DNA from 4 places in the Variovorax sp. FG153 genome. Region 1 is predicted to be linked to each of the others. Evidence: predicted binding sites of a transcription regulator. Region 1 holds the regulator's gene; each other region holds the start of a gene.
The links. Region 1 encodes sigma-54, which starts transcription at its own class of promoters, with help from an activator protein. Its sites were predicted from a motif close to TGGCANGNAANCTGCTTT; they were not measured.
Positions count from the first base shown of each region.

Region 2: the regulator sigma-54 is predicted to act here: its motif matches at 2,838-2,855, upstream of atzF (allophanate hydrolase).
Region 3: the regulator sigma-54 is predicted to act here: its motif matches at 2,318-2,335, upstream of ACODT0_RS33815 (BMP family protein).
Region 4: the regulator sigma-54 is predicted to act here: its motif matches at 2,014-2,031, upstream of ACODT0_RS08615 (TorF family putative porin).

Region 1 covers NZ_JBMDKG010000018.1:49,599-54,361, reverse strand. The annotation lists gene ACODT0_RS20170 (LysE family translocator) at 1-112, shown strand, start outside; gene ACODT0_RS20165 (phospholipase D family protein) at 122-1,720, opposite strand; gene ACODT0_RS20160 (RNA polymerase factor sigma-54) at 1,731-3,320, opposite strand; gene lptB (LPS export ABC transporter ATP-binding protein) at 3,351-4,145, opposite strand; gene lptA (lipopolysaccharide transport periplasmic protein LptA) at 4,142-4,763, opposite strand, start outside.
Region 2 covers NZ_JBMDKG010000005.1:79,488-84,250, forward strand. The annotation lists gene ACODT0_RS08275 (ABC transporter permease) at 1-46, opposite strand, end outside; gene ACODT0_RS08280 (ABC transporter substrate-binding protein) at 51-1,052, opposite strand; gene atzF (allophanate hydrolase) at 1,091-2,806, opposite strand; gene ACODT0_RS08290 (M48 family metallopeptidase) at 3,080-3,934, opposite strand; gene ACODT0_RS08295 (AmpG family muropeptide MFS transporter) at 4,024-4,763, shown strand, end outside.
Region 3 covers NZ_JBMDKG010000046.1:46,755-51,517, forward strand. The annotation lists gene ACODT0_RS33800 (TetR family transcriptional regulator) at 1-217, opposite strand, end outside; gene ACODT0_RS33805 (amidase) at 214-1,419, opposite strand; gene ACODT0_RS33810 (cysteine hydrolase family protein) at 1,419-2,216, opposite strand; gene ACODT0_RS33815 (BMP family protein) at 2,392-3,375, shown strand; gene ACODT0_RS33820 (ABC transporter ATP-binding protein) at 3,375-4,763, shown strand, end outside.
Region 4 covers NZ_JBMDKG010000005.1:146,402-151,164, reverse strand. The annotation lists gene ACODT0_RS08625 (cysteine hydrolase family protein) at 1-268, opposite strand, end outside; gene ACODT0_RS08620 (YifB family Mg chelatase-like AAA ATPase) at 322-1,860, opposite strand; gene ACODT0_RS08615 (TorF family putative porin) at 2,075-2,953, shown strand; gene glnK (P-II family nitrogen regulator) at 3,018-3,356, shown strand; gene ACODT0_RS08605 (ammonium transporter) at 3,386-4,763, shown strand, end outside.

The sequences.
Region 1 (4,763 bases):
GGCGCCGCGCTCGGCCTACCTGCGCTACAAGACCTGGATCGACCGCGCGGCCGGCGGCGTGATGGGACTGCTGGGGCTGCGGCTGGTGTGGTCGGCGGTGCGCGGGACCTGAGGCCGATTCCTAGAGCAGGCTCTCGGGCGTCAGCGGCGCCAGCAGTTCGAGCATGGTGCGATCCCAGAAGCCCGAGTCGGGCTCCTCGCTCAGCACCGTGGTCTTGCCGGCCTCCTCGCTAACCCACTCCAGGCGCGAGTCGCTGCCTTCGGCGAAGCGCAGCCTGTAGGCGCCCTGCTGCTTGAGCACCTCGAGCAGCTTCAGCGCCTGCTGCGCCATCTCGGGGCTGCGGATGAACAGGCCGATCTCGGTGTTGTGGACCTCGGAGCGCGGGTCGAAATTCATCGAGCCGACGAACAGGATGCGCCGGTCGATCACCGCCGACTTGGCATGCAGCCGGCCGACCGAGGTGCCGAACAGGCCCAGCCGCACGCTGCGGCGGGTGCGGTTGGTGCTGAGTTCGTAGAGCTCGGCGCCCAGGCGCAGCATCTCGGGCCGGTAACGGCGGTAGGCGGTGTGCACCAGCGGCTCGTCGGTGGCGGCGAGCGAGTTGGTCACCACGCTGATCTTCACCTGGCGCCGGCGGATCTCGTTCATCACCTCGAGCCCCGCGGCGCCCGGGATCAGGTAGGGCGAGACGATGGTCACCTCGCTGCGCGCGCGGCGCATCTGCTCGACCACGTTGTAGCGCACGCTGTCCACGTCGAGCAGCGGCACGCCGCCGTACGAGGCGGTCTTGCCGATCACGCGGTCGGGCGAATCGGCATAGGCCTCGGCCGTGGTCCAGATCAGGCCGAGCCGGCCGGCATCGAGGTCCTCGGCGATCGGGCCGTAGCCCAGCAGGTCGTTGGGCGCGGGCTTCGGCGGCGGCGGCGTGGTGTCGGGGCCGGTGGCGGCCTCGAAGCGGCGCCGCAGTTCGTCGGCAGGCAGCGCGCTCGCCACCACCGACTCGACGGGCCGCACGTAGGGGCTGTTCCAGTACTGGTCGAACAGGCTGCCCAGGCGCGGGATCAGCGCGCCCGTCACGAAGGTGTCGAGGTCGATGAAGTTCTCGCCCGCGGTGCGCCGGAAGTACTGGTTGCCGATGTTGCGCCCGCCCGCCACGGCCATCGCGCCGTCGGCGATGAACAGCTTGTTGTGCATGCGCCGGTTGACGCGGCTGAAGTCGAACAGCGAGGCGGTGAAGCGCGCGAGCAGGCTGCCGCGGCCGGCCGGAAAGGGGTTGAACAGGCGCAGCTCGACATTGGGCGTGGCCGCGAAGCCGCGCAGCAGCTCGTCCTCGCCCGCGGTGTAGAGGTCGTCCATCAGCACGCGCACCCGCACGCCGCGCTGCGCGGCGTCGCGCAGGGTGCGCAGCAGGTAGCGGCCGGTCTCGTCGTTCTCGATCTGGTAGTACTGGACGTCGAGCGTGCGCTGGGCCCGGCGCGCGAGCTGGATGCGGGTGTCGAAGGCGAAGTCGCCGCCCGGCATGAGGCGAAAGCCGCTGAGGTCGGGGTCGGGCTGCGCGGCCAGCGCGATGCGCCCGAGCGCGGTGTCCTTCGACACGGCGATGGCCTTGGTGGGAGTGCGCGGTGCCTCGTCGGGCAGCGAGGCGCAGCCGGCGGCCAGCAGCGTGGCCGCGAGGGCGAACACCCGGAGCCCACGGCGCGACAGCAGGCGTCGGGCCATCGGCGGCTTTCTACAGGGCCTTGCGCAGGTTGGCGGGCGCGATGCGCAGCGCCTCGCGGTACTTGGCGACGGTGCGGCGCGCGCACTCGATGCCCTGCTCCTTGAGCATCTCGGAGATCTGGCTGTCCGACAGCGGCTTCTTCACGCTCTCCGAACCGACGAACTGCTTGATCAGCGCGCGCACCGCGGTGCTCGAGGCATTGCCGCCGGTCTCGGTGCCCAGCGCCGAGCCGAAGAAGTACTTGAGCTCGACCGTGCCGAAGGGCGTGGCCATGTACTTGGCGGTGGTCACGCGCGAGATGGTGGATTCGTGCAGCCCGAGCTCGTCGGCGATCTCGCGCAGCACCAGCGGGCGCATCGCGAGCTCGCCGTGCACGAAGTAACTCTTCTGCCGCTCGACGATGGCGTTGCTCACGCGCAGGATGGTGTCGAAGCGCTGCTGGATGTTCTTGATGAACCAGCGCGCCTCCTGCAGCCGCTGCGACAGCGCCTGGCTGCCCTCGCCCTTGTGCGACTTGAGCGCGCCGGCATAGATGTCGTGCACGCGCAGCCGCGGCATCACCTCGGGGTTGAGCATGACGCGGAACTTCACGTTGGTGCCGCGGCCGGTCTTGGTGACGATCACGTCGGGAATGACGATGTTGCGCTCGACGTCGACGAAGCGGCGGCCCGGCTTGGGCTCCAGGCGCGCGATGACCTGCAGCGCCGAGCGCACCAGTTCCTCGTTGGTGCGCGTGAGCGTGGCCAGGCGCTTGAAGTCGCGCCGCGCGAGCAGCTCCATCGGCTGCTTGCAGATGGCGAGCGCGGTCTTGCGCACCAGCTCCTCTTCCTCTGTCTCGTCTTCGTCGGCCAGCGCGCGCAGCTGGATCGCGAGGCATTCGCCGAGATCGCGCGCGCCCACGCCCGCGGGCTCCAGGCTCTGCAGCAGGCCGAGCGCGACCTGGAAGTGGTGCACCAGCTCGTCGAACTGGTCGTTGTCGTCGCCCGCGAGGCCCGAGGCCAGCGCCGGCAGCGAATCCTCGAGGTAGCCGTCGTCGTTGAGCGACTCGATCAAAAAGCGCAGCGCGGCGCTGTCGTTCTCGTTGAGCCGCAGGCTCAGCGCCTGGCGGTGCAGGAAGGACTGCAGCGATTCCTGGCTGCGCGCGAGCTCGGTGGCATCGGCGCGCTCGTCGTCGCCGGTGCTGCTGTTGTTGCGCGCAGGCGCGTCGCTGCCCCACTCGCTGTCGTCGGGCGCCATGTCGACGGTGCCGTCGCCTTCCCAGTCGGGCTCGCGCTCGGGCGAGTCGAGGGCCGGCTCGGCCTCGGACGACGAGGCGGTCTCGGTGGACGTGGTCGAGGTCGACGGCGCGGCGCCCGCGTAGTCGCTCTCGGCCTCGCGCTCGGTGTCCTCGCGCGGCGCGGGCGTGTCGGCAGCGTCGAGGCCGAATTCCTCGCGCGCGGCTTCCTCGGCGGTGCGCTCGAGGAAGGGGTTCTCGTCGAGCATCTGCTCGACCTCCTGGCTCAGCTCGAGCGTGGAGAGCTGCAGCAGCCGGATCGACTGCTGCAGCTGAGGCGTCAGCGCGAGATGCTGCGAAACGCGCAGCGACAAGCCTTGTTTCATGCCCTCAGGAAATGGCTGGCGCGAGGGTCATCACATGCGGAAGTGCTCGCCCAGGTAGACCCGGCGCACTTCGGCGTTGTCGACGATCTCCGAGGGCGTGCCCTGTGCCAGCACATGGCCGTCGCTGATGATGAAGGCGTGATCGCAGATGCCCAGCGTCTCGCGCACGTTGTGGTCGGTGATGAGCACGCCGATCCCGCGTTCCTTCAGGAAGCTGATGATGCGCTGGATCTCGATCACCGCGATCGGGTCGATGCCGGCGAAGGGCTCGTCGAGCAGGATGAAGCGCGGCTGGGTGGCCAGCGCGCGCGCGATCTCGACGCGGCGGCGTTCGCCGCCCGACAGCGCGAGCGCGGGCGAATCGCGCAGGTGGTCGACGCGCAGGTCGGCCAGCAGTTCCGACAGGCGCTCTTCCATGCGCTGCTTCGACAGCGCCTGCGGCCGGCCGTTGGCGTCGGGTTCGCGCTGCAGCTCGAGCACCGCGCGCACGTTCTCCTCGACCGTGAGCTTGCGGAAGATCGAGGCTTCCTGCGGCAGGTAGCTCAGGCCCATGCGCGCGCGGCGGTGGATCGGCATGTGGGCGATCGGCTCGCCGTCGATGGAGATCTCGCCCGCGTCGGCGCGCACCAGCCCGACGATCATGTAGAACGAGGTGGTCTTGCCGGCGCCGTTGGGGCCGAGCAGTCCGACGACTTCGCCCTTCTGCACGTCGAGCGAGACGTCCTTGACCACCTTGCGGCTGCCATAGCTCTTCTGCAGGCCGCGCGCGACGAGGCGGCTGCCCGGCACGCCGTTGGCTTCCTGGGTTCCGGCGGCTTCGATCACTTGCGCTCTTCCGCTTCGCCGCTGAGCGTGGTGCTCGGGCGCAGGCCGGCGCCCGGGGCCGGCGTGGCCGCCGGGGCCGCGGGACGGCGCGTGGCCGGGGCCGAGGCGCCCGGTGCCGCGGGCGCGGCCGACTTCGGCGTGAGGATGGCCTTGACGCGGCCGCCGCCGCCCGGTGCCGACACGCCGGCGTTCGGCGGCACGGTCGAGCCGTTGACGGTGTAGGTGTCGTTGCTCTGGTCGTAGACGATCAGCGCGCCGCTGCTCTCGTCGTTGGGCGTGGCGCCGACCAGGCGGCGCATGACGGCGCGGCGGATGAACTTGACGTTGTCGGCGCGGCTGTCGTACTCGATGACCTCGGACTCGCCCTCGATCCACTCGTCGCCGTTGCCGTTGCGCTTCTGCTTGTAATAGGCGAGCTTGCCGGGCGCCGCGGTGACCACGCCGTACTGGTAGCCCTCGGGGTCCTGGCGCACGTCGATGCGCGCACCGCGGATGATGATGGTGCCCTTGGTGACCACCACGTTGCCGGTGAAGACGCTGGTCTGCTTGAGATCGTCGTAGCGCATCGAATCGGATTCGATGTTCATCGGCTTGGTCCGGTCGGCCGTTTCGGCCAGG
Region 2 (4,763 bases), on a different contig from region 1:
CCGCGGGCGGCGCCCACGGGGAGGCGGTGGTGCTGCTGTCGGCCATGGCGTCAGGCCTTGTAGAGCAGGCCGTCCACCAGGACCTTCTTCTCGAAGATCCCCTTCTCGGTGAACAGGTCGTAGAACTTCTGGAAGTAGGCGACGTCGCTGGGCTTGAACTCGTTGTAGAGCATGTACGAGGCCAGCGGCACCTCGGCCGTGAGCTTGCCCTCGATGGCGGTGTAGCCCTTCATGTACTGGCGCGCCTCGTCGGGCTGGCCGCGCACCAGCTCGACGCCGCGCGCATAGGCGGCGATGTACTTCTTCGCGGCATCGGGGTTCTTCTTGAGGAACTCGGTCGTGAGGCTGGCGGCGCCGCCATGCCAGGGCGCCATCGGGTCGCCGAGGATGTAGCGCGCGACCACGCCGGCCTCGAGCACGCGCGTGGTGCCGTTCATGCGGCCCACGGTGCCGGTGGGCTCGAGCGTGTAGCAGGCATCGACCTGCCCCGCCACCAGCGCGGCCACGTGCTGGCCGATCGGCAGCTCGCTGACCGACACGCCCTTGGCGCCCGCGCGCTCGAGCATGGTCTTGCACAGCGTGACGTTCTGGATGCCCGGGCCCGAGGCCACCTTCTTGCCCGCGAGCTCGGCCATGGCCTTGATCGGGCTGTCCTTCGCGACGATGAACTCGTCGAGCACGAACTTCGCGTTGCTCGGGTTGGTGCAGAAGATCTTGAACAGGCCCGGTTGCGCGATCTCGCCGATCGCGAGGTTGGCCGAGCCGGTGCCGTTGGCGCTGCCGTCGCAGCGGCCCGCGAGCATGGCTTCCATCACCTGCTGCGCGCCCGCGAACTTCTGCGGTTCCACGTCGAGCCCCGCGTCCTTGAAGAAGCCGCGCTCGACCGCCGCGAAGAAAGGCAGACCCGCGGCCACCGGCCAGAAGCCGACGCGGATCTTCGGCGCCGCCTGGGCGCGCACGATCGCTGGCGCGGCGAGCACCGCGAGGCCGGCGGCGCCGGCCTGCAGCAACTGTCGGCGCGAGGCGGAGGAAGGAAGGTCGGAGATGGACATGGAAGACTCCTCGGTCTGGGTTCGAAGACAACAGGGATTCAGGCGGCGCGGCTCGCGAGATAGGCGCGCCAGCCGCCATGGCGCGTGACCTCTTCCGCACCGGCCAGCGCATGGCCCTCGCAGATGAAGCCGTGCACCCAGCGGCCGTCGGCCAGCTCGACGCTGCCCAGGCCCAGCGGCGCGGGGATCAGCGCGAGGAAGCCGCCGACCTCGGCCAGCGGCAGGTCCCACACCTCGAGCGCGATCGCGGCGCCGCCCTCGGCGCTGCGCTGCAGGCCGGGCTTGGGCGGCACGGTGCCGGGCAGCGCGTACAGCCGGTAGCGCGGCGCGGTCTGGATGGCTTCGCGCAGCACGGCGCCGCGCTCGGTGAGCTGGCCGTTGAGCGGCATGCCGCTGAGGTGCGCGCCGACCACCGCGATCGGCAGCGTCGCGGCCTGCGCCGGGGCGAGGCCACGGATCGGCCGCGGCGCGGGCAGCGGCTCGCCGGTCGCGCCCTGCGCGAGGCCGGTGGCGTGGTGGTAGCGCTGGCCCAGCTCGGCCAGCGCGAGGTCGCTGCCGCAGCGGCCGATCAGCGTGATGCCGAAGGGCAGGCCGTCGGGCCGCAGGCTGCTGGGCACCGAGAGCGCGGCGTAGTCGAGCAGGTTGACGAAGTTGGTGTAGGCGCCGAGGTTGCGGTTGAGCGCCACCGGGTCGGCGCGCATCGCGTCGCGCGTGTAGTGCGTGGGCGCGGTGGGCACCAGCAGCACGTCGATGTCGCGCCACATCGGTTCGGCCTGCTGCGCGAGCGCGCGCAGCCGGGTCTGGGCCTCGAACACGTCGGCCGCGTTGTAGCCGCGGCCCTGCGCGAGGATGCCGCGCACGGGCTCGACGACCTCGGCCTCGTGGCGGTCGAAGAAGGCGCGCACCGCGGCATAGCGCTCGGCCACCAGCGCGCTGTCGTAGAGCAGCGCGGCGGCCTCGGCCAGCGGCGCGAAGGGCACGGTGACGGCCGTGCCGCCCAGCGCCTCGAGGCGCCGGCGCGCGTCGGCGAAGGCGGCCTCGGCGAGCGTGTCGCCGAAGAAGGCGAGGCGGTCGGGCACGCCGAAGCGGAAGGCGGCGGGGAAGGGCTCGGCATCGAGCGCGAGGTCGCGCGAGTAGGGATCGCGCGCATCGAAGCCGAGCGCGGCCTGCAGCACCTCGACCGCGAGCGCGACCGTGCGCGCGAAGATCGAGACGCAGTCGACGCTCTGCGCGGCCGGCACCACGCCGGCGGTGCTCAGCAGCCCGCGCGAGGGCTTGAGGCCGACGATGTTGTTGAGGCCCGCGGGCACGCGGCCCGAGCCGGCCGTGTCGGTGCCGAGCGCGAAGTCGGCCTCGCCGGTGGCGACCACGCGGGCCGAACCCGAGCTCGAGCCGCCCGAGACATAGCTGGCATCGAAGGCATTGCCGACCTCGCCATAGGGCGAGCGCGTGCCGTTGAGGCCGCAGGCGAACTGGTCGAGGTTGGTCTTGCCGAGCAGCGACGCACCGGCGTCGAGCAGCCGCCGCACCACGGCCGCATGGGCGGCCGGCAGGCGGTCGAAGGCCGGGCAGGCGGCGGTGGTGGGCACGCCGGCGACGTCGATGTTGTCCTTGACGGCGAAGCGCAGGCCCGCGAGCGGGGCGGGGGTGGTAGCGGGCGTGGCTTCCCGCGTGTCGTCGTTCTCGCGCGTCAGCGGCTGCGCGAAACGCAGGATCCACGCCGCGGCGGCCGGGTCTTTCTCGTCATGCACCATGATCAGGCATCCAAACTTGTGTACAAGTCGAGATGCAAGTGGCGTGCCAGCGCGCGCGGGCCGCTGGTGGGGCGCCCGCGGCGTCAGTCGCTCAGTTATCTATGTGTGGCTCCCTCCCCCGCTGGGGGAGGGTTGGGGTGGGGGCATGCGGGGGGGGGGGGGGGGGGGGGGGGGGCGCCCCCTGCGGCGGTGGATCGGGTCACGGCCTCATCGACCGCCCAGTGCCCCGATCCCGGCCTTCCCCCAGAGGGGGGAAGGAGGAAGACAGGGCGCTCAGCTCTTCTTGGCGTCCCGGTACAGGTTCTCCACCTTCGGCAAATTCGCCTGCAGCTTGGCGATCCGGTCCGGCCCGCTCGGGTGCGTCGAGAGGAAGCTCAGCCCGCCCTGGTTCTTCGAGGCCGTGGCCATCTTGTTCCACAGCGAGACCGAGGCCTTCGGGTCGTAGCCGGCGCGCGCCGCGAGCTCCAGGCCGACGAGGTCGGCCTCGGTCTCGTCGCCGCGGCTGAACTTGAGCGTGAGCAGTTGGGTGCCCGCGCGCGCCGCGAGGTCGCCGACCTGCCCCAGGCCGAGCAGCTGCGCACCGATCGAGAGCGCGGCGCCGGTGCCCGCGCTCTTGGCCATGCGGGCGCGCGCATGCTCGCGCAGCGCATGGGCCATCTCGTGGCCCATCACCATCGCGACCTCGTCGTCGGTGAGCTTGAGCTGGTCGAGGATGCCGGTGAAGAAGGCGATCTTGCCGCCCGGCAGGCAAAAGGCGTTGATCTGCTTGCTGCCGATCAGGTTGACCTCCCACTTCCATTGCCGCGCACGGCTGTTCCAGGGCGTGGCGAAGGGGATCAGCCGGTTGGCGATGGCGCGCAGCCGCTGCAGCTGCGGATTGCCGTCGCCCGCGAGCGCGTTCTTGGCGCGCGCCTGCTCCAGCAGCTCGCCGTACTGCTGGCCGCCCGCGGCCTCGATGCGGTCGGCCGGCACCAGGTTGCGCGCCACCGAGGCATTGCCGACGTCGACCTGCGCCAGCGCCGGCCCGCTCAATGCCGCGCCGGCCGCGGCCAGCAGGAAGGCGCGCCGCGGCTGCCAGGCCGAGGCATGGGAGAGGACCGGGGCGGAGCGATCGCAGCGTGTGCACATATGGGGCCGGATGATAGGAACAAATGAAGACGCCTTGGTGGATGACCCGGCGGCCGACCGGCGCGGCACTCATGGACAATCGCTCCCACATGTCTTCCGTCCCGCCCGCCGAATCCACCGCCGCCGGTTCGCCGCCCTGGCGCGACGCCCTGAAGGTCTACCTCGAACCCGCCACCTTGCGCATGCTGGCGCTGGGCTTCTCGGCCGGGCTGCCGCTGCTGCTGGTGCTGGGCACGCTGAGCTTCCGGCTGCGCGAGGCCGGCATCGACCGCGCCACCATCGGCTACCTGAGCTGGGTCGGCCTGGCCTACGGCTTCAAATGGGTGTGGGCGCCGCTGGTCGACCGGCTGCCGCTGCCGCCGCTGACCACGCTGCTCGGACGCCGGCGCGGCTGGCTGCTGCTGGCGCAGGGCATGGTGATCGCGGGGCTGGTCGGCATGGCGGTCAACGATCCGCGCCAGGGCCTCGTGCCGATGGTCTGGTGCGCGCTGCTGGTGGCCTTCGGCTCGGCCACGCAGGACATCGCGCTCGACGCCTTCCGCATCGAGTCGGCCGAAACCCGCAAGCAGGCGGCGCTGGCCGCGGCCTACCAGACCGGCTACCGGCTCGCGATGATCTGGGCCGGGGCCGGCGTGCTGTGGGTGGCGGCCTGGGCCGAGGTCGCGCCGGCCGCGCCGGCGGTGGGCGCGGCGGCCGGCGCGGCCTACCAGAACGGCGCCTGGAAGACGGCCTACCTCGTGATGGCCAGCTCCATGCTCGTGGGCGTGCTCACGGTGCTGCTGTCGCCCGAGCCCGCGAAGCGCTCGCTGTCGGCGCCGCGCAATGCCGC
Region 3 (4,763 bases), on a different contig from region 1:
CGGCGACGTACAGGTCGTCCTTGCTCCCGAAGTAGTGGTACAGCATGCGGATGTTCGTGCCGGCGAGCCGTGCGATGCGTTCGGTGCGCGCGCCGCTGTAGCCCTCGTTCGAGAACTCGTCGATCGCCGCTTCCAGGAGCTTCGCGCGCGTGAGTGTGGCGTCGCGCCGCGCGATCGTCTCCTGGGCCGGCGCCTGCCGTGGGGAAAGTTTGCTCATCGTGTGGATGGGAATGCAGGCGCTAGTGTCGCGGCAAGTTCAAGCAGCCGTTCGTCATTGCCCCTGGCCGAGATGAAGGATGCGCAAGGCGGCAGGCCCTCGGCAGCCGGCAGCGGAAACACCACCTGCGGCAGGCCCGCATGGCCGGCCACCGCGCCGAGCGCCAGTGCGCGCTCGTAGAAGGCGCCGCGCTGAGCCGCATCGGCCCGGCGCGTCAGCGCGAAGCAGGGTGCGGCGGGAATCAGCCACGCCTCGTCGGGGCCCATCCTCTGCGCCAGCCGCGCGGCGGCCTGCGCGCGCCAGTCGCTCCAGCGCGTTCCCTGTGCGGCATCGAGCGCCAGCGCCGCCTCGAAGCGCGGTGCGATGGCGGCGCCGAAGCGCGGCCGCTGTCGCCGGATCCACGGGCCGACGTGGGCCTGGATCTCCAGGCCCTGGAGCAGGGCATAGGCTTCGAACCAGTCTCGCCAGTCGCTGCCTCCATAGGCGCTGCGCTCGCTGTCGATGCGCATCAGGCGGGCCCACGCGGCCAGCGGCTCGCGCACCGCGGGCTCCGCCAGCGCCAACGCGTCCGTGGCCACGCACAGGCGCAGGGGCGGCGCGGGCCGGTCGCTGCCGATGCGGGCTTCGGTGCCGAGCAGCGCATGCCCGGCGCGGCGCAGCAGGTCGGCATCGCGCGCGAACCACCCCACCGTGTCGTAGCTCGGTGCGAAGGGCAGGACCCCGTCGAGCGGGATCCGGCCGTGCGTGGGCCGCATCGCGGCGAGCCCGCAGAACGCCGCCGGTACGCGCACCGAGCCGCCCGTGTCGGTGCCCAGCGTCAGGTCGACCTCCGCCCATGCGACCGCGGCGGCGCTGCCGCTGGACGACCCACCGGGCAGCCGATCGGGGTCGCGCGGATGGCGCGGCGCGCCGTAGTGGGCGTTCTCGCCCTCCAGGCTGAAGGCGAGTTCGTCGCTGATCGTCTTGCCGACGATCCGCGCGCCGGCGCCACGCAGCGCGGCCACGCAGGGCGCGTCGTGTACGGCCGGCGCGTGGCTGGCGGCCCAGTCCGGGTTACCGCCGCCGGTGACGGCGCCTGCGATGTCGATGAGGTCCTTCACGCCCAGGCGCACCCCATTCAGCGCGCCAACGCCGGTGGCGGGCCGCTCGCAGCGGGGGCCGGGCATCCAGCCGCCCGATCCGTGCGCTGTCTCCGTGTGCATCAGGCGGGCAGCGCCGCGAGCACGGCGGCCGAGTCGGTCACGAAGCCGAAGCATTTCTTGACGTTCCAGATCGTCGCCTCGGTGCAGAAGTCCGGCGAGCTCGTGGCGCAGCAGTCGCTCAGCATCACGCAGCCGTAGCCCAGGAAGTTGGCGTCGGTGAGCGTGTGCAGCACGCACTGGTCGGTGTTGCATCCCGCGAAGAGGATGCTGCGCACCCCGAGGTTGCGCAGGATGCTGTCCAGCGGCGTGTCCCAGAAGCCGCTGATGCGGTGCTTGTCGACCAGAAAGTCGCCTTCGTGCGGAGCGAGCTCGTCCACGATGGCTGCGGCCCACGAGTCCTTCTGCAGCACGTGGCCCTTGCCGCCGGGCAGCGGGTCGCCCAGGCCGACGCCCGTGCCGCTGTTCTTGTACAGATGGATCTGGTTGGGCGGCATGTTGGCCAGGTCCGGGCGGTTGCCCCAGTTGACCCAGACGACCGGCACGCCGGCGCGGCGCAGCCCGGGCAGCAGCTTCTGCAGCGGGGCGATCGGCGTGCGGTCCGCCGCATAGTTGCCGCCGATGTGGTCAACCCATCCGCCCTCGGTGCAGAAGTCGTTTTGCAGGTCGATGATGACGATGGCCGTGCGGCGCAGGTCGAGCACCACGTTCTGCGGCTGCGCCTGCACTCGGGCGCGCAGCGGCGCGGGCGGCTCCACGGACATGTCGACCTCGCGCTCGCTGGCGACCCAGTAGTACTGCTGGCCCAGGCCCAGGGCGCCGTCGGGCCGGGCATCGGGAAGATAGGGATGGCGTTTCATCAAAGGCTCCGGTGGTGTGCGGGCGAAGGGCGCATCGCCGCAGGCTGGTGCATTCGTTGCGGCGGCCGCACCGATATGCGGCAAAAAGTCGGCGAATTCACTGGCACTGTTATTGCGATGCGTTGTCGGTAAGTAATTGATTAGTTACTTAACTCCAACTAGCGAAAGGCATGCCATGCAGATTCCGTCTCCCTCCCGCCGCGCCGCCGTCCTCGCAGGCGTCAGCGCCTTCACCGCCCTCGTGCTGAGCCTGCCGGCCTCGGCCGCCGATCCGATCGCGGTCGGCATCCTCATTCCCGGGTCCAAGTCGGACAAGGGATGGATGGAGTCCGGCTACGACGGGCTCGTGGCCGCACAGAAGGAGTACGGCGCCAGGATCAAGGTGCAGATGATCGAGAACATCAACTACGCCGACATGGAGCAGGCGCTGACCAACCTGGCCAGCAAGAACGCGCTCGTGATCGGCGTCGGCGGCCAGACCCAGGCCGCCGTGCTCAAGGTGGCCAAGCGCTTCCCCAAGACGCACTTCTCGATCGTCGGCGGCAACAAGGCCGAGGAGACGGCCAACGTGGCCGGCTACGACGTGAAGCAGGCCGAGATCGCCTTCGTCGCGGGCGCCGCCGCCGCGATGCTCTCGAAGAACGGGGCCGTGAGTTACGTGGGCGGCATGGAGATCCCTTCCATCGTCAACGCCGGCAAGGAGTTCGGCAATGGCGCCAGGTACATCAAGCCCGGCATCAAGTACTTCGAGAACTACACCGGCGACTTCGACAACGTGGCCAAGGCCAAGGAAGCCACGCTGGCGGCCATCGCGCAGGGCGCCGACATGCACTATCACATCCTGAACCTCGGCCTGCGCGGCATGGAGCAGGCGGCCAAGGAGAAGGGCACGAAGATCATCGGCAGCTACACCAGCCGCTGCGGCACCGATCCGCTTTATCCCGCCTACAGCATCACCGGCGTCGGCTATCAGGTGCAGTACGCCATCAAGGAGGCCGTCGGCGGTACCTGGAAGGCCGGCTACAAGCCCTTCGGACTGGCCATGGGGCCGAACGCATCGGACATGGTCATCTGCGGGGCGACTGACGAACAGAAGGCCAAGCTCGAGCAGATCAAGAAGGACATCCTGTCGGGCAAGATCAAGGTGCTGGAGGGCTGATGCGCGAGCGCCACGCCATCGGCCTGGGTGACGGCATCAGCGACGGCGGCCCGGGGTTCGCCGCAACGCCGGCCGCCGCGCCGCTGCTGAAGCTGGAGGGGCTGTCCAAGCGCTTCGGCGCGCTGCAGGCGCTGCAGGACGTCTCGCTGGCGCTCCATCCCGGCGAAGTCCACTGTTTGCTGGGCGAGAACGGCGCCGGCAAGTCCACGCTGTGCAATCTCGTCTTCGGCGTGCACGCCGCGGACGCGGGCCAGATGACGCTGGCCGGTGGGGCGTTTCGCCCGCGCTCGCCGGCGGATGCCCTTTCGCACGGCATCGCGATGGTCCACCAGCACTTCAGCCTCGTGCCCGACATGACGGTGCTCGACAACCTGCTGCTCGGCCAGGTGCGCGGCGTGCTCGACCGCAAGGCCGGCGCGGCGCGTATCGCCGCGATGCGGGAGCGCTACGGGCTCGCGCTCGATCCGCATGCGAAGGTGCAGGACCTGTCGGTGGGCGAGCGCCAGCGCGTGGAAATCGTGAAGTGCCTGGTGCGCAAGCCGCGCCTGCTGGTGCTCGACGAACCGACCGCCGTGTTGCTGCCGCAGGAGATCGAGGCATTGCTCTCGGTGTGTACGCGCGTGGCGCAGCAGGGCTGCGGCGTCGTGCTGGTCACCCACAAGCTGGCCGAGATCCAGCGCGTTGCGCGGCGTGCGACCGTCCTGCGCGGCGGCCGCGTGGTGGCGCGCTCGGACGCGCCCGCACAGGACATCGACGCGCTGGTGCGCGCGATGATCCAGCGCGACCTGCAGGCGCCTGCCGCCGCGCCGGTACGGGCGTCTCGTGCGTCCCGGCCGGCACCGGGCAGCCCGGCGCGCGAGGCGGCGCTGCTGGCCGACGGCCTCTCCGTGCGCGACGTCGATGGCGTGGTGCGCCTGGACAACTTTACCCTGCTGGTGGAGCCGGGCGAGATCGTGGCCATCGCCGGCGTCGAGGGCAATGGCCAGGGCGAGCTGGGCGCGGTGCTTTCGGGAATGCTGCGTCCCACCGAGGGGCGCTATTTCGTCTGCGGCGAGGACATGACGCGCGCCACGCCGCGCCAGCTCAGCGCTGCGGGCTGCGGCGTGGTGCCCGAAGACCGGCATGCGCTGGCCTGCGTGACAGGCATGAACGTCGCAGAGAACATCATGCTCGACCGCCTGGACCGGTTCCGGCGCTTCGGCCTCCTCGACCGCGCGGCCATGCGCCGCGAGGCGCTCGACCTCATGCAGCGCTACGACGTGCGCGCTGCCAGCCCCGACGTGCCGTTCGGAGGCCTTTCGGGCGGCAACCAGCAGAAGGCGGTGCTCGCGCGCGAGCTCACGCTCGAGGGCCTGCGCTTTCTGCTGGCGGCGCAGCCCACGCGCGGA
Region 4 (4,763 bases), on a different contig from region 1:
AGGCATCGGTCACGTTCTTCTCGACCACGTGCTCGGTGGGCAGCGGTGCCAGCGCGTCCTGGAATTCAGCGCCCGGCTGGCCCGGGAAGAACACCGAATCGGCGAAGCGCGACATGTGGCGCACATGGACCACGGGGCGGCCGGTGGTGCGCCAGTGCATGAGCAGGCGCTGCACCTGGGCTTCCGCGCCGGGGTTGTTGCGGCGGCCCGCGCGGGGCTCCTGCATGCCTTTCTGCATGTCGATGACGAGGAGGGCGCGATCGGTCATGGCGGGCCTGGAGTGAGCGGGATTGCGCCGCACTCTAAGCGATGCACGGGGCGCTACAGGCCTTTCTGCAGCGCCCGCCGGTACTGCACCGCCTCCGCCACATGCGCCGTCTCGATGACCGGTGCCCCCGCGAGGTCGGCGATGGTGCGCGCAACCTTGAGCGCGCGGTGCGTGCTGCGCGCCGACCAGCCGAGCCGGGCGGCGGCCGTGTGCATGAAGCGGCGCGCCTCGTCGCCGAGCGACGCATGGCGGTCGATGTCGGCGCCCTGCAGCGCCTGGTTGGGTCGGCCCTGGCGTTCGATCGCGCGTTCGCGTGCGGCGACCACGCGCGCGCGGATGGCGGCGGTGGTCTCGCCCGCGGGCGCGTCGAGCAGCTGCGGCGCCGAGATCGCGGGCACTTCGATGTGCAGGTCGATGCGATCCAGGAGCGGGCCGCTGAGCTTGCGCTGGTAGCGCGCCACCTGGTCGGGCGTGCAGCGGCAGGCTTTCGTGGGGGCGCCCAAAAAGCCGCAGGGGCACGGATTCATCGCAGCCACGAGTTGAAAGCGCGCGGGGAACTCGGCCCGCCGCGCGGCCCGCGCGATGGTGATGTTGCCGGTCTCGAGCGGCTCGCGCAGCGCCTCGAGCGCGGCGCGCGAGAACTCGGGGAACTCGTCGAGGAACAGCACGCCGTGGTGCGCCATCGAGATCTCGCCGGGCCGCGGCGGCGAACCGCCGCCCACCAGCGCCACCGCGCTCGAGGTGTGGTGCGGCGACGCGGTCGGCCGGTGCATCCAGCGCTCGGTCGAGAAGCGCCCGCCCAGGCTCGCGATGGCCGCGCTCTCGAGCGCCTCGTCGATGCGCATCGGCGGCAGCAGGCCGGCGAAGCGCTGGCCCAGCATCGACTTGCCCGAGCCCGGCTCGCCCATCATCAGGAGGCTGTGGCCGCCGGCCGCGGCGATCTCGAGCGCGCGCTTGGCGCCCGCGTGGCCCTTCACGTCGGCCATGTCGGCATAGGCGGGGGCATCGGCTTGCGCGGACGCATGGGCGCGCGACCAGCCCTCGTCGTCCGCCTCCAGGCCCGCCTGCGCATCGGCCGGCAGGAAGCGCCGCACCACGTCGAGCAGGTGCCTGGCGCCGTAGACCTCGCCGCCGGGCACCAGCGCGGCCTCGTCGGCGCTGGTCGCGGGCAGCACCAGCCGGGTGGCGATGCCGCGCGTGTGCAGCGCGAGCGCCATCGCGAGCGCGCCGCGCACCGGCCGCAGTTCGCCCGACAGCGAGAGCTCGCCCGCGAACTCGTGCCCCGCGAGCCGCGCGCCCTCGATCTGGCCGCTGGCCGCGAGGATGCCCAGCGCCATCGGCAGGTCGAAGCGGCCCGAATCCTTGGGCAGGTCGGCCGGCGCCAGGTTCACGGTGATGCGCTTGTTGTGCGGGAACTCCAGCCCGGCGTTCTGGATGGCCGAGCGCACGCGCTCGCGCGCCTCCTTGACCTCGGTCTCGGCCAGCCCGACCAGCGTGAAGCTCGGCAGGCCGTTGGCCAGATGCACCTCGACCGTGACACTGGCCGCTTCCAGCCCGAGCAAGGCGCGGCTTTGCACCAAAGACAGACTCATCCTTCACTCCCTCCCTATATTGGTGCGCCCGATTCCGGTCGTCGCGGGCGTCTTGTTCTTTTTTCAGTGCAAGCCACAAAGCCTTGCGCTTGTAACTATTTTTGGCTTCTTCCCGGGAGGGCGCTTCAACCGGTCGCCGGGGGATGTGCACTTTGGCACGCTCCCTGCTTTGAGGGTCATCAGGTTCCACAACACTACTTGCGAGGAGTTCCCGATGACGCACCGTTCCGCCGCCCAGGCCCTGATCGTCCTGGCCACCGCATTGACCACGTCGGGCGCCGCCCTGGCGCAGGCCACCCCAGACGCTGCGGCGGCGCCTGCCGCGGCCCCCGCGACCTCGCCGATCACGGCCAACATCTCGCTGACCACGAACTACAAGTTCCGCGGCCAGGACCAGGACATGATCGGCCGGGACGACTACGCCAAGACCCGTGGCCTCAAGCCCGCGATCCAGGGCGGCTTCGACTACGCCTTCGGCGAGAGCGGCTTCTACGTCGGCAACTGGAATTCCAGCGTCAACTGGCTCAAGGGCAACAGCGTCGAGGTCGACCTGTACGGCGGCTACAAGTTCAAGGCCGGCCCGCTGGACATGGACGTCGGTGCGCTGACCTACATCTACCCGGGCAACACCGCCGGCAACACCACCGAGCTGTACGGCGCGGCCACCTATGCCAACGAAACCTTCGGCTCGTTCACGGCCAAGTACTCGCACACGGTGTCGAAGGACTACTTCGGCTACGCCGGCAACAAGGCGGGCTCGGGCCTCAAGGGCCGCAACACCGGCTACCTGAACCTGAGCTACAGCAAGGAGATCGTGCCCAAGGTCACGCTCAAGGCCGCCGTGGGCTTCACCCGCTTCTCCAGCGACATCCGCCACAACACGGCCGCGAAGAACTACGTCGACTACAACGTCGGCGCCACCTACGACTTCGGCGGCGGTCTCACGCTCACCGGCTCGGTGCAGGGCGCGAACAAGAAGAACGCGTTCAATGTCGCGGCCGGCCCGCTGTACGACTTCGGCTTCTACACGGTGCAGGAGGTCTACTCGCCCAACAAGCCGCGCTTCATCCTCACGCTGACGAAGACGCTGTAAGCGGCACACAACGAGGCGCGGCCCATGCTGCCGCGCGAATTCTTTCCATCCAAAGGAGCAACCCATGAAGCTGGTCACAGCCATCATCAAACCGTTCAAGCTCGACGAAGTGCGCGAAGCGCTTTCGGCCATCGGCGTGCAGGGGATCACCGTCACCGAGGTCAAGGGCTTCGGCCGCCAGAAGGGCCACACCGAGCTCTACCGCGGCGCGGAGTACGTCGTCGACTTCCTGCCCAAGGTCAAGATCGAGGCGGCCGTCTCGGATGACCTCGTCGAGCGCGTGATCGAAGCCGTCGAGGGCGCCGCGCGCACCGGCAAGATCGGCGACGGCAAGATCTTTGTCTACAACCTCGAGCAGGTCGTGCGCATCCGCACCGGCGAAACGGGCCGCGAAGCCCTTTGATCGAGTCCAGGCCCGAAAGAACAACGTCCATGAAAAAACTGCTTGTCTCCCTCGCGCTCGGCTTGAGCGTGCTTGCCGCCGGCACCACCGGCTTCGCGCAGACGCCCGCGCCCGCCGCTGCCGCGTCGGCGCCGGCCGCCGAGGCCTCGGCACCGGCTGCAGCGCCCGCCGCAGCAGCCGCGCCGGCTGCTGCCGCTCCCGCCGCGCCGGCCGCGGCACCGGCACCCAAGGTCGATTCGGGCGACACCGCCTGGATGCTGACCTCCACGCTGCTCGTGATCCTGATGACCATCCCCGGCCTCGCGCTGTTCTACGGCGGCCTGGGCCGCTCGAAGAACATGCTGTCGGTGCTGATGCAGGTCTTCGTGATCTTCTCGCTGATCAGCATCCTGTGGGCCATCTACGGCTACAGCCTCGCCTTCACGGGTGAAGGAAGCTTCGTCGGTACCTTCGACAAGATCTTCCTCAAGGGCGTGACGCAGGAGACCTTCGGCGCGCTCACGACGATCCCCGAGTACGTGTTCGTCGCGTTCCAGGGCACCTTCGCCGCCATCACCGTGGCGCTGATCGTCGGCGCCTTCGCCGAACGCGCCAAGTTCTCGGCCGTGCTGCTGTTCTCGGTGCTGTGGTTCACCTTCGCCTACGTGCCGATGGCCCACATCGTCTGGGGCGGCGGCCTGCTCGGCAAGGACGGCGCGCTCGACTTCGCGGGCGGCACCGTGGTGCACATCAACGCCGGCGTGGCCGGCCTGGTCGGTGCCTACATGGTCGGCAAGCGCGTGGGCTACGGCAAGGAAGCCTTCACGCCGCACTCGCTCACGCTCACCATGGTCGGCGCCTCGCTGCTGTGGGTCGGCTGGTTCGGCTTCAACGCCGGCTCGGCGGGTGCCGCCAACGCCGCCGCTGGCCTGGCCTTCGTGAACACGGTGCTCGCCACCGCCGCCGCCGCGCTGTCCTGGATCCTGGGCGAGAGCCTGCACAAGGGCAAGGCCTCGATGCTGGGTGCCGCCTCGGGTGCCGTCGCCGGCCTCGTCGCGGTGACCCCCGCCGCCGGCTTCGTCGGCCCGATGGGTTCGATCGTGCTGGGCCTGCTGGCCGGCCTGGTCTGCCTCTGGGGCGTGGGCGGTCTCAAGCGCATGCTCGGTGCCGACGACGCGTTCGACGTGTTCGGCGTCCACGGCGTGGGCGGTATCCTGGGTGCCATCCTGACCGGCGTGTTCGCGGCCCAGGGCCTCGGCGGCACCGGCGGCCTGACCCCCGACACCTTCTCGATGGGCGCCCAGGTCTGGATCCAGATCAAGAGCGTGCTGTTCACCATCGTCTGGTCCGGCGTCGTGGCGTTCATCGCCTTCAAGATCGCCGACCTGGTGCTCGGCCTGCGTGTGACCGAAGAGGAAGAGCGCGAAG